One region of the Pseudomonas sp. L5B5 genome, then DNA from elsewhere that is predicted to be linked to it. Evidence: riboswitches for the same ligand, from Rfam matches in the RefSeq annotation. Region 1 holds a riboswitch; each other region holds the start of a gene.
The links. A riboswitch is a leader RNA that binds a small molecule or an ion and turns the genes downstream of it on or off. The one in region 1 is predicted to bind cobalamin.
Positions count from the first base shown of each region.

Region 2: another riboswitch for cobalamin. It lies ahead of LGQ10_RS06760 (TonB-dependent receptor plug domain-containing protein); the one in region 1 lies ahead of cobO (cob(I)yrinic acid a,c-diamide adenosyltransferase).
Region 3: another riboswitch for cobalamin. It lies ahead of cobW (cobalamin biosynthesis protein CobW); the one in region 1 lies ahead of cobO (cob(I)yrinic acid a,c-diamide adenosyltransferase).

Region 1 is NZ_CP084742.1:6,010,788-6,014,051, forward strand. It holds gene LGQ10_RS27725 (PQQ-dependent sugar dehydrogenase) at 1-354, opposite strand, end outside; gene LGQ10_RS27730 (hypothetical protein) at 423-1,004, opposite strand; cobalamin riboswitch at 1,173-1,406, shown strand; gene cobO (cob(I)yrinic acid a,c-diamide adenosyltransferase) at 1,486-2,097, shown strand; gene LGQ10_RS27740 (cobyrinate a,c-diamide synthase) at 2,108-3,264, shown strand, end outside.
Region 2 is NZ_CP084742.1:1,508,961-1,512,224, reverse strand. It holds gene LGQ10_RS06760 (TonB-dependent receptor plug domain-containing protein) at 1-1,111, opposite strand, end outside; cobalamin riboswitch at 1,264-1,466, opposite strand; gene LGQ10_RS06755 (arginine N-succinyltransferase) at 1,685-2,752, opposite strand; gene LGQ10_RS06750 (arginine N-succinyltransferase) at 2,802-3,264, opposite strand, start outside.
Region 3 is NZ_CP084742.1:26,208-29,471, forward strand. It holds gene cobM (precorrin-4 C(11)-methyltransferase) at 1-33, opposite strand, end outside; gene LGQ10_RS00090 (cobalamin biosynthesis protein) at 115-528, opposite strand; gene LGQ10_RS00095 (CbtA family protein) at 525-1,229, opposite strand; gene LGQ10_RS00100 (CbtB domain-containing protein) at 1,240-1,428, opposite strand; cobalamin riboswitch at 1,525-1,745, opposite strand; cobalamin riboswitch at 1,830-2,040, shown strand; gene cobW (cobalamin biosynthesis protein CobW) at 2,136-3,206, shown strand; gene cobN (cobaltochelatase subunit CobN) at 3,210-3,264, shown strand, end outside.

The sequences.
Region 1 (3,264 bases):
GCCCATCACTTTGCCGGCGACCCAGCCGCGAATTCCCTGGCTGTCGTCCGGTTTGGGCGGGGCATTGGTTTCCGCCACCAGGATGTCCCCGTTAGGCAGTACATAGAGCCAGCGCGGATGGTCGAGATCCTCGGCGAAGGCATTGACCTGGGTTCCGCTGGCCGCCAGTGGTTTTGCTCCCTGGGGCCAGCCGACGGCCGGGGCGATGTTCAGCGTGGGGATCAGCGTGGGATTGGGTTCCGGCAGCTTGGGGTTCGGGCCGGTTCCATCCGCGACCTGCAGGCTGGAGGTTTCGCCGCAGGCAGCGAGGCTGGCGGCGATGGCAAGGAGCAAGGTGTGTCGAAGCGTGAGCATGCTGATATCCCTATGAGTGCGCGAACGTTCAATCATAGAGAAGCATCGTCGGGCAGGGTTCCCTTCTTTCAGCGGGCTTCCTTGAACAGCACCGCGATCCCGGGGTGATAGCAGCCAGCTTCGTTGTGCAGCTTGCGATAGGCATAGGGGAAGTACCATGCCACGGCGCAGCAGTGCTCTTTCTGCAAATCGTCGAGCAGGTCTTGCAGCTCTTCGGGGGTGGCGCTGTGTTGAAGCTTGTGTGGCGCGACGAACAGGCAGCCGAGCTTGAGGTCGCTGGCATAGCTGATCCTCTTCGCTTCGCTGGCGATGTCTGCCAGGGGCTGGGCCAGGTTCAGGTTGTTGACCCGTGGCCAGCGCTGGGTGGCCTGGATGTAGGCGCGTTCTTCCTTGGTTGCCAGGTACAGGTCGGTGCGGGCATTGCGCGCGCCTTCCTCGAGCTGCTTTTTGCTGGGGCTGTGCTCCAGGCTCACCATCTCGGCCATCCAGGCTGCCGCGGAGAGCAGGCCCAGGTTGGCTTGTTCATCGAACCAGTAGGGGGTTTCGTTATCGCCGCGAACCGCGTTGTAGCGGTCAATGCAATCGAACCAGCGTTCCAGCATCGGACGCAGGAATTCCAGCTTTGGATTGCTGATGATCATGCCTTGCATCGAACTCACCCCTTATTGTTGTGCGGAGGGGCGTCGGCCCCGAAAGTGGCTATTTGATATCATTGCTTCCAGTGTGGCACAAGATTGGCGTCAGTTTGTTGATGCAGTGCAGTTTTCCGTCGGATGCGATGGACAGCTTCAATTGACGCTCTACCCCCAACCCTCTAACCTTCGCGACTTGTTTCAGGTGCTCTGTGGTCTTGGCCGACAGGGTGAAACAGGGAAGCCGGTCAGGGCCGTTCCAGTGATGGGGCTGGCGACGATTCCGGCGCTGCCCCCGCAACGGTAGGTGAGTCAAGGCTGTGCAGGTGCCACTGTGTCGAAGACGACATGGGAAGGCGCGCAGTTCGGCAGCGATGCCGCTCACGAGCCCGGAGACCGGCCTGATCCATCCAACGGCATCACGGTGGGCGATGCCAGGCTTAAGCCATTTGTTTCCATTTCTGCCCCCGTTCCCCAAGCCCCAACGGAGAACTGCTCAATGAGTGAATCCCTCGAGCGTGACGAGCGTCATTTGGCGCGCATGCTGCGCAAAAAAGCACTGATCGACGAGCGCATCGCCAACTCGCCCAACGAGTGCGGGCTGCTGCTGGTACTGACGGGCAATGGCAAGGGCAAGAGCAGCTCGGCTTTCGGCATGCTGGCCCGATCCATGGGGCATGGCATGCGCTGTGGCGTTGTGCAGTTCATCAAGGGCCGCGAAAGCACCGGTGAAGAGCTGTTTTTCCGGCGTTTCCCCGAGCAGGTGAGCTTTCATGTGATGGGCGAGGGTTTCACCTGGGAGACCCAGGATCGCCAGCGAGACATTGCCGCTGCCGAAGCCGCCTGGGCAGTGTCCCGGGAGTTGCTGAGCAATCCCGATGTCGGCCTGGTGGTACTCGATGAGCTGAACATTGCCCTCAAGCACGGTTACCTGGACCTGGATCAGGTATTGGGCGACCTGCAGGCCCGTCCGCCGATGCAGCACGTGGTGGTGACCGGGCGGGGGGCCAAGCCGCAAATGATCGAGCTGGCCGATACCGTGACCGAGATGGGCATGCTCAAGCATGCCTTCCAAGCGGGTATCAAGGCGCAGAAGGGCATCGAGCTGTGAGCGTGAATCCATGACTGATGTTCGTCATTGCCCGGCGGTATTGATCGCCGCACCGGCATCCGGCCAGGGCAAGACCACCGTGACCGCCGCCCTCGCGCGCCTGCACCGCAACCAGGGGCGCAAGGTGCGAGTCTTCAAGTGCGGTCCGGACTTTCTCGACCCGATGATTCTCGAGCGTGCCAGCGGTGCCCCGGTGTACCAGCTGGACCTGTGGATGGTGGGTGAGCAGGAGAGTCGCCGCCTGCTGTGGGAGGCGGCCGGGGAGGCCGACCTGATCCTGATCGAAGGCGTCATGGGGCTGTTCGACGGCACCCCGTCCAGCGCTGACCTGGCGCGGCATTTCGGCGTGCCGGTACTGGGGGTGATCGATGGCACTGCCATGGCCCAGACCTTCGGCGCCCTGGCCCTTGGCCTGGCGCGTTACCAGCCGGACCTGCCGTTTGCCGGGGTGCTGGCCAATCGGGTGGGTACTGTGCGTCATGCGCAGTTGCTCGAAGGCAGCCTGACCGAGGGACTGCGCTGGTATGGCGCGTTGTCCCGGGAAACTGGCATCGAACTGCCCAGTCGCCACCTGGGTCTGGTGCAGGCCAACGAACTCAATGACCTGGACCTGCGCCTGGACGCTGCTGCCCAAGCCCTGGCCAGCAGTTGCCAGGTAGCGTTGCCACCGGCCGTGGGGTTTGCCGCGCCGGCCCCGCAGGTGTGTGAGCCATTGCTGGAGGGGGTGCGGATCGCCGTGGCGCAGGACGAAGCGTTTGCTTTCACCTATGGCGCCAGCCTGGATCTGCTGCGGGCCATGGGCGCGCAGTTGCACTTTTTCTCGCCGATTCATGATCGTGAATTGCCGGCGGCCGACAGCCTGTACCTGCCCGGCGGTTACCCGGAGCTGCACCATCAGGCGCTGGCGCAGAACACCGGCATGCTGGATGCCATTCGTGCTCACCATGCCGCCGGCAAGCCGTTGCTTGCTGAATGTGGCGGGATGCTTTACCTGCTCGATGCCCTGACCGACGTCGAAGGCCTGCGTGCCGAACTGCTGGGGCTGTTGCCCGGCGAGGCCGTGATGCAGAAACGTCTGGCAGCTCTGGCCCTGCAAGCGGTGGACCTGCCGGAAGGCAGCCTGCGCGGGCATACCTACCATCACTCCCTGACCAGTACGACGCTCGA
Region 2 (3,264 bases), 2.3 Mb from region 1:
CGTTGGCCTGGGCCTTGCTGTTGTCGATCTTGAGTACGTCGTCCTGGCCCTTGAACCACTGGTTGTCGGTGCCGAATACCAGCACATGGCCGCCGTCCAGTTCGGCCTTGCCTTCGGCCTGCACGCCCCAGTCGGTGAAGCCCCAGTAGTCGTTGTGGTTGATGATCTTGGTGCCGCCATCATCGCTGTTGTTGATACGGGTGTAGCGCGTATCCCAGTCGTTGACATGGCCCTTGACGAAGTAGCTGAAACGCTCGCCCAGGCGTTGCTCGAAGGTGGCGGTGGCGATCTGCTGGACCCGGTCGTTGGTGGTCTTCTTGTTGTTCGCGGCGCGGGCGAAATCCAGGTTGGCGTCGGTGTACTGGTAGAACAGTTCCAGGCGCGAATCGTCGCCAAAACCCTGGATCGCCTTGGCGCCGAAGGTGGTCACCTCATAGGAGCGCTTCTTGTCCCGGGTGCTGGCGTTGTAGGCGCTGTTGCGAAACGGCTGGTAGCCGTCGGAGACGTTGTGGCTGACATAGGCCAGCAGGCCGAGGTCGCCCAGGCCGTTGCTGACGATGCGTTCCACCCGGGCATCGCCGCTCTTGCCCATGAAACTGTCCAGGCCCAGGTTGACTTCGCCGGAGGCGTCGCGGGTCTGTGGGCTGCGGGTGACGATGTTGATCACCCCGGACACCGCCTGGGTGCCGAACAGCAGGCTCTGGCCGCCCTTGAGCACTTCGATGCGCTCGATGGCGTTGGCTGGCAGGGTATCCAGGTACAGGCCGCCGTACAGGCGGTTGTTCAGGCGCACGCCATCGAGCAGGATCAGCGTGTCGTCGTTGCGTCCGCCCAGCAGCGAATAGGTGCCGTAGTCGAAGGGGCCGTTCTTGGGCGCTACATAGAGGCCCGGCACGTACATCTGCAGCACCCGGGTGATGTCGCTGCTGGGACCGGCACGCTCGATCTGCTGGCGATCGATGACGTCTACCTTGCTGCCGTACTTGGCCATCTCGGCCACGGTAGTGGATTCCACCGACGGGGCAGACACGAACTGCTGGTCCAGCTTCAGGGATGTATCGTCGGCCAGCAGCCAGGGGCTGAACAGGCAGCCGAGCAGGGCGCCGCCCATGGAACGGCGCGGAGCACGCCAGTCGCGCGCAAGGGAAGTGTCTGTTGTTTTCATTGTTGGTCTTCTCGAAAGTGTCTTCGGGAAGCACGCAGGGAGAAGGTGGCAGGCACGCGCACGCGCCCACACCGGCCCATGCCCGCCCACCGCAGGATTGCCAAACAGATACTTCAGGCCGGTCTCCGGGCTTGCGAGGCTGGCTGCATTCGCCTTCCCATACCTTGGGTACAGTGGCGTGTTGAATGCAGCACTCGCTTACCGTTGCGGGGGCAGCACCGGACTTGCCTCTGGGGGCGCACCGGTTTCCCGTTTCACCTCACGCACGGCGGCGTGAGGCACCTGAAACAGGGCGGCATCTGAACACTCGTCCTACCGTTCGTCAATCCTGTGGCCGCCATGATTGCGCCCGCTGCGCAGCCATACCGTTATCGCCGAGCCCAGCGCAGCTCGTGTAGCCGCTGCTGAGCCTGCGAAGCTGCGCCAAGGCCCGCAGGGCCTTCATTGTGGAATTCGCAAGGTTTGCGCCCGCTGCGCGGTCGTACGCAGCCTGCGGCAGCGGCTACACGAAGCAGAGCTTCACGGGACGGTGGCGGGGGAGGTGCGTACCGGGGGCTGGTCGCTGGCACTCGAAGGGCAGGCCAGCAGCGGCACTGCGCGAACCGAATCACCGGGTTGCAGTTGCAGGCGCTTGGTGGTCTGGCGGTCCACCAGCAGGCAGCCGGCTACCAGGCGCCCCGGCGCAGCGGTGATGCGACAGCTTTCCAGGCGCCGGTTGTGGATCAGCCACATCGGCGCCTGCTGGTCAGGATTGCCCACCAGCAGCGGCAACACCTGGCTTTCGCGCACGCTGCGGATCTTCGTCACCTCGGCCTCGATCAGCGGGCCGCCGTCGAAGACGTCGATGCAGCCCTGGTGACTGAAACCTTCGTCGCGCAAGATGCCCACCGCCTGGTCGGTGCTGGCATGGGCCTGGCCGATGGAGGCCTGGGCCTGGGTGCTGAGCAGGCAGGTGTAAAGCGGTTGGCGCGGCATCAGTTCGGCGATGAAGGACTTGCTGCCCTGACTGGACAGGCGGTTGGCCTGCTGGAAATCCATCTTGAAGAAGTGCCGACCCAGGCTGTCCCAGAATGGCGAGCAGCCCTGGCTGTCGACCTGGCCACGCAACTCGGCCACCAGCTTGTCGCCGAACAGCGTGGGGTATTCGGCGACGAACAGCAGGCGGGCGGTGGACAACAGACGGCCGGTGTGGCCCTGGCGCAGGTCATGGCGCAGGAACAGCGAGCACAGCTGGGATTGTCCAGTCATGTCGTTGCACAGGAACAGGGTCGGGACCTGTTTCTCGATGCCCAGCCCGGGTGCGCTGCCACGGGTGACGCCGAGCCGATAGTTGTAGCAGGGCTCGCGCAGGCCGATGGCGCCGCTCAGGCCGCAGATACCGGTCACTTGCTGGTCGTCATCTTCGAGCACGAACAGGTAATCGGCGTCGGCGCGCTCCACCTGGCCGGCAAAGGCCCGCTGGGCCCAGCGCACCCGGTGGTCCAGGCGCTCGGGGTCGGTGCTGAGGTTATCCAGCTCGCGCTGGCAGCCTCCCAGCAGGCGCAGCACCGCCGGCAGGTCGGTGACGCGGATCGGACGCACGATCATGCTCTGGCTCCTGGCAGCGGGCTGGTTGTGGGGAGGTAGGGACGCAGGGTCATAACGCAATGCTCCGCACCGGGTCGCCGGGTTCCAGCTGCAAGGCCTGGAGCATTGCCTGGTCCAGGCCCGTGAAGTCGCCGGGAGCCTCGTCGAGCAGGGCGACGATGGCGCGAAAGCCTTGCAGCCGATCGTTGCTCAGCAGCCATGGACGGCCCTGGCCACTCTGCGCAGCGAGGTAGCTGGTGGCGATCCGGCTCTGGATGATCGAGCGCAGTTCATGGTTGCGCCCCTGCAGGGTCGGGCCGGCGTCGAACAGGTCGACGTACTGGGTGGGGGAAAAACCTTCGTCCACCAGGATGTCGCAGGCCTCCTTGGCATCGGGATGGATGCGGCCGATGCAGTCCTGGGCCGGTTGCGCGAGCATCGGGATGTAGATCGGGTACTGGGGCATCAATTCGACGAGAAAACCTCGGCCCTGCAGGGCACACAGCCGTTCGGCCTCGACATAGGGCAGGTCG
Region 3 (3,264 bases), 830 kb from region 1:
GCCGGGGCCGGCGCCGATGAAGTAGACAGTCATGGCTGTGTCCTGTGAAAAAGGGGCCGGAGCAGGGCTTCAGATGAAGAATGCTCATGATCGAAGGCGGGGATTATCGGGATTCTACGGGCAAACGGCCAATGCCAGGGTCGCCTGGGGGTGCTTTTGCCGGGGGACCAGGAGTCGTGCCGGCTCCCCTTGCAGGGTTTCGGCCATGGCCAGGGCGGCGCTTTCAGCGACGCCATAGCAGCCGGTGCGCTCGAAGGCAACCTGGGACCTGTGGCTCAGGCGCGGGCTGTAGGGGGCCAGCTGGGCGCTGCTGAAACAAGTCAACCGCAGCGACAGCTGTTGTGCCAAGGCCAGCAGGCCCGGTTCATCCTGCTTCAGGTCGATGCTGGCCAGGGCCTGCACTTGCTGCAGGGCCAGGCCATTTTCTCGCAATACCTGGTCCAGCAGGGCGCGCAGGGTGCTGGCCGGGCAGCCCTTGCGGCAGCCCAGGCCGACCACCAGGGCCGGCGCTACGCCCCTGGATGTCATGCCTGATGGCCGTCCTCGCCCTTGCGCCGGAACAGCCAGGCGCTGATCAGACCCAGGGCCAGCCAGAAGGCGGCATTGGTCAACTGCGAAGCGATCTTGAACTGTGCCTCCAGTGCCTCCGGAGCCAACATCGAGTGCACTTCCGGCTGCGGTGCGCCGAGCACGTGGGGCACGGCGATAATGGCGGCGCCCAGCAATTTGAGCAGCCAATTGCCGGCGAACACGATCAAGGCAATGCCCGTGGCGGTGGAGGCTGCGGCGCCTACCCACCAGATCTGGCGTTGGGCCAGGTCGGCGGCGGCAGTGCCGGGCAGTTCAGGCGGCAAGCCCAGGGTGGGGGCCAGGCAGAAGGTCGCGTAGCCGGCCAGGCCCCAGAGCAGGCCCTGGGAGGTGCGGCTTGGGGCGCGCAGGGTGTAGAGGCCGGCCAGCATCAGGGCGAAACCGACGGCGACCACCAGGTTGCCGCCCGTGGTGGACAGCACTCGCTGCCAACCGTCTTCCGGCTCCCAGGCCTCTTCGTCATGGACGTGGCCCGCCATGGCGCCCGGAGCGTGTTCATGGACTTCCTCGGTGGCCGGGGCTTTCTCGTAGGTTTCCGCCTGGAGAATCAACGGGGCGACCCAGAAGCTCTGCAGCAGGGTCAGCAGCAAGGCGGCCAGCAGTCCGGTGAACCCTGCGGTTTGCGCAATACGCTTGATCATCGGGCAGGCCTCAGTGGCAAGGGAAGGCGGCGCTGTGGCGGGTATCGTGGGCCGCGTTGTGCACGGCCTCGATGTGCGAGAAACCGGCGAAGTACACCAGGCAGGCGCCGAGGATCGAGGCACCGATGGCGGCCACCAGGCGTTGGCTCAGGGTGGTGGTGCTGCTGGCGGAATGGCTGGTGCTGCTGATGGTCGACATGGCGCGTCCCCTTGGGTTTGTCAGCGGGAAGCGGCGCAAGAAAACCCCGCGTGACAGCCACGCAGGGTTTGCAACAGCGCCCGCCCACCGCGGGTTTGTCATTCGTGTATTGCGGGCCGGTCTCCGGGCTTGCGAGGGGCCGGCCTTTGGGCCGTGCCGGCAAGTGTCACCTTCCCATGCCCAGGGGCACAGTGGATCTGACACTTCGCTCGCTTACCGTTGCGGGGGCAGCACCGGACTGGTCACGGCTGGCAAGCGCGTGATTCACCGGTTTCCCGTTTCACCCTGTGAAGGGCACCCGTAACAAGTTGTGTAGCAAATCATGGGCAGGGGAGCGTCGTCAATTGCCGGCTGGCGTGGCCTTGGCCACACATGCGCATTGACCGCCCTGTACGCTCTGCGTAGCCTTGCGCCTTCGAGGTTCTTCGGCCAGTGGTCGAAGCTAAGACGGGAACGCGGTAGAAGCCGCGGCTGCCCCCGCAACTGTGGAGGGTTTCATTCCTGCAAGGCCACTGCCTGGCGTCCACGACGCCGGTGGGAAGGCACAGGAAATGTCAGTCCATGACTGACAAGCCCCCAGCCAGGAGACCTGCCTCGACCCAGATTCTCACTACAACCGGGCGGGGTGATCCGGTGGCGAAATCAGTACGAGCCCTGTGCCGTGCTTGTCGTCCCGCATGCCCGCCACCTTCGCCAAAGGGCATCCGATGAAAACACTGGCCAAACTTCCCGTCACCATCGTCACCGGCTTCCTGGGCTCGGGCAAGACCACATTGCTGCGGCACATGCTGGACAACGCCCAGGGGCGTCGTATCGCGGTGATCGTCAATGAATTCGGCGAACTGGGCATCGACGGCGAGATCCTCAAGCAGTGCTCCATCGGCTGCACCGAGGAAGAGGCCAGCGGCCGAGTCTACGAGCTGGCCAACGGTTGCCTGTGCTGCACCGTGCAGGAAGAGTTCTTCCCGGTGATGCGCGAGCTGGTGGCGCGCCGTGGCGACCTGGACCATATCCTCATCGAAACCAGCGGCCTGGCCTTGCCCAAGCCTCTGGTGCAAGCCTTCCAGTGGCCGGAGATCCGCAGCGCCTGCACCGTCGACGCGGTGATCACCGTGGTCGACAGCCCGGCCGTCGCCGCTGGCACCTTCGCCGCCTTCCCGGACCAGGTGGATGCCCAGCGCAAGCTCGACCCCAACCTCGACCACGAATCGCCCCTGCACGAACTGTTCGCCGACCAGCTGTCCAGCGCCGACCTGGTGATCCTCAACAAGACCGACCTGATCAGCCCCGAAGACCTGGCCAAGGTCCGCCTGGAAGTGGCCGAGGAGCTGCCGCCGGCGGTCAAGGTCATCGAAGCCAGCAGCGGTCGCCTGCCGCTGGACGTGCTGCTGGGCCTGGGTGCCGGTTCCGAGGAACACATCGACGGCCGCCACAGCCACCACGACCATCACCACGACGGCGATGACGATCACGACGACCATGACCACGACGCCTTCGACTCGATCTCCATCGAGTTGCCCGAGGCCGACGAGAGCCTGCTGCTCGATGCCCTGACCCAACTGGTGGTCAAGCACGGCATCCTGCGGGTCAAGGGTTTCGCGGCAATTCCCGGCAAGCCGATGCGCCTGCTGATCCAGGGCGTAGGCACCCGTTTCGACAAGCATTTCGACCGCAAGTGGAGCGCTGATGAAGCCCGGGCCACGCGCCTGGTACTGATCGGCCAGGAGCTGGATGCGGCCCTGCTGGAAGCGCAACTGCGCGCCGCCCTCGGCGCCTGACCCGTGCACCTGCTCAGGACCCAGCCCGGCGGATTCGTGTCGGATGACAACATTGCCG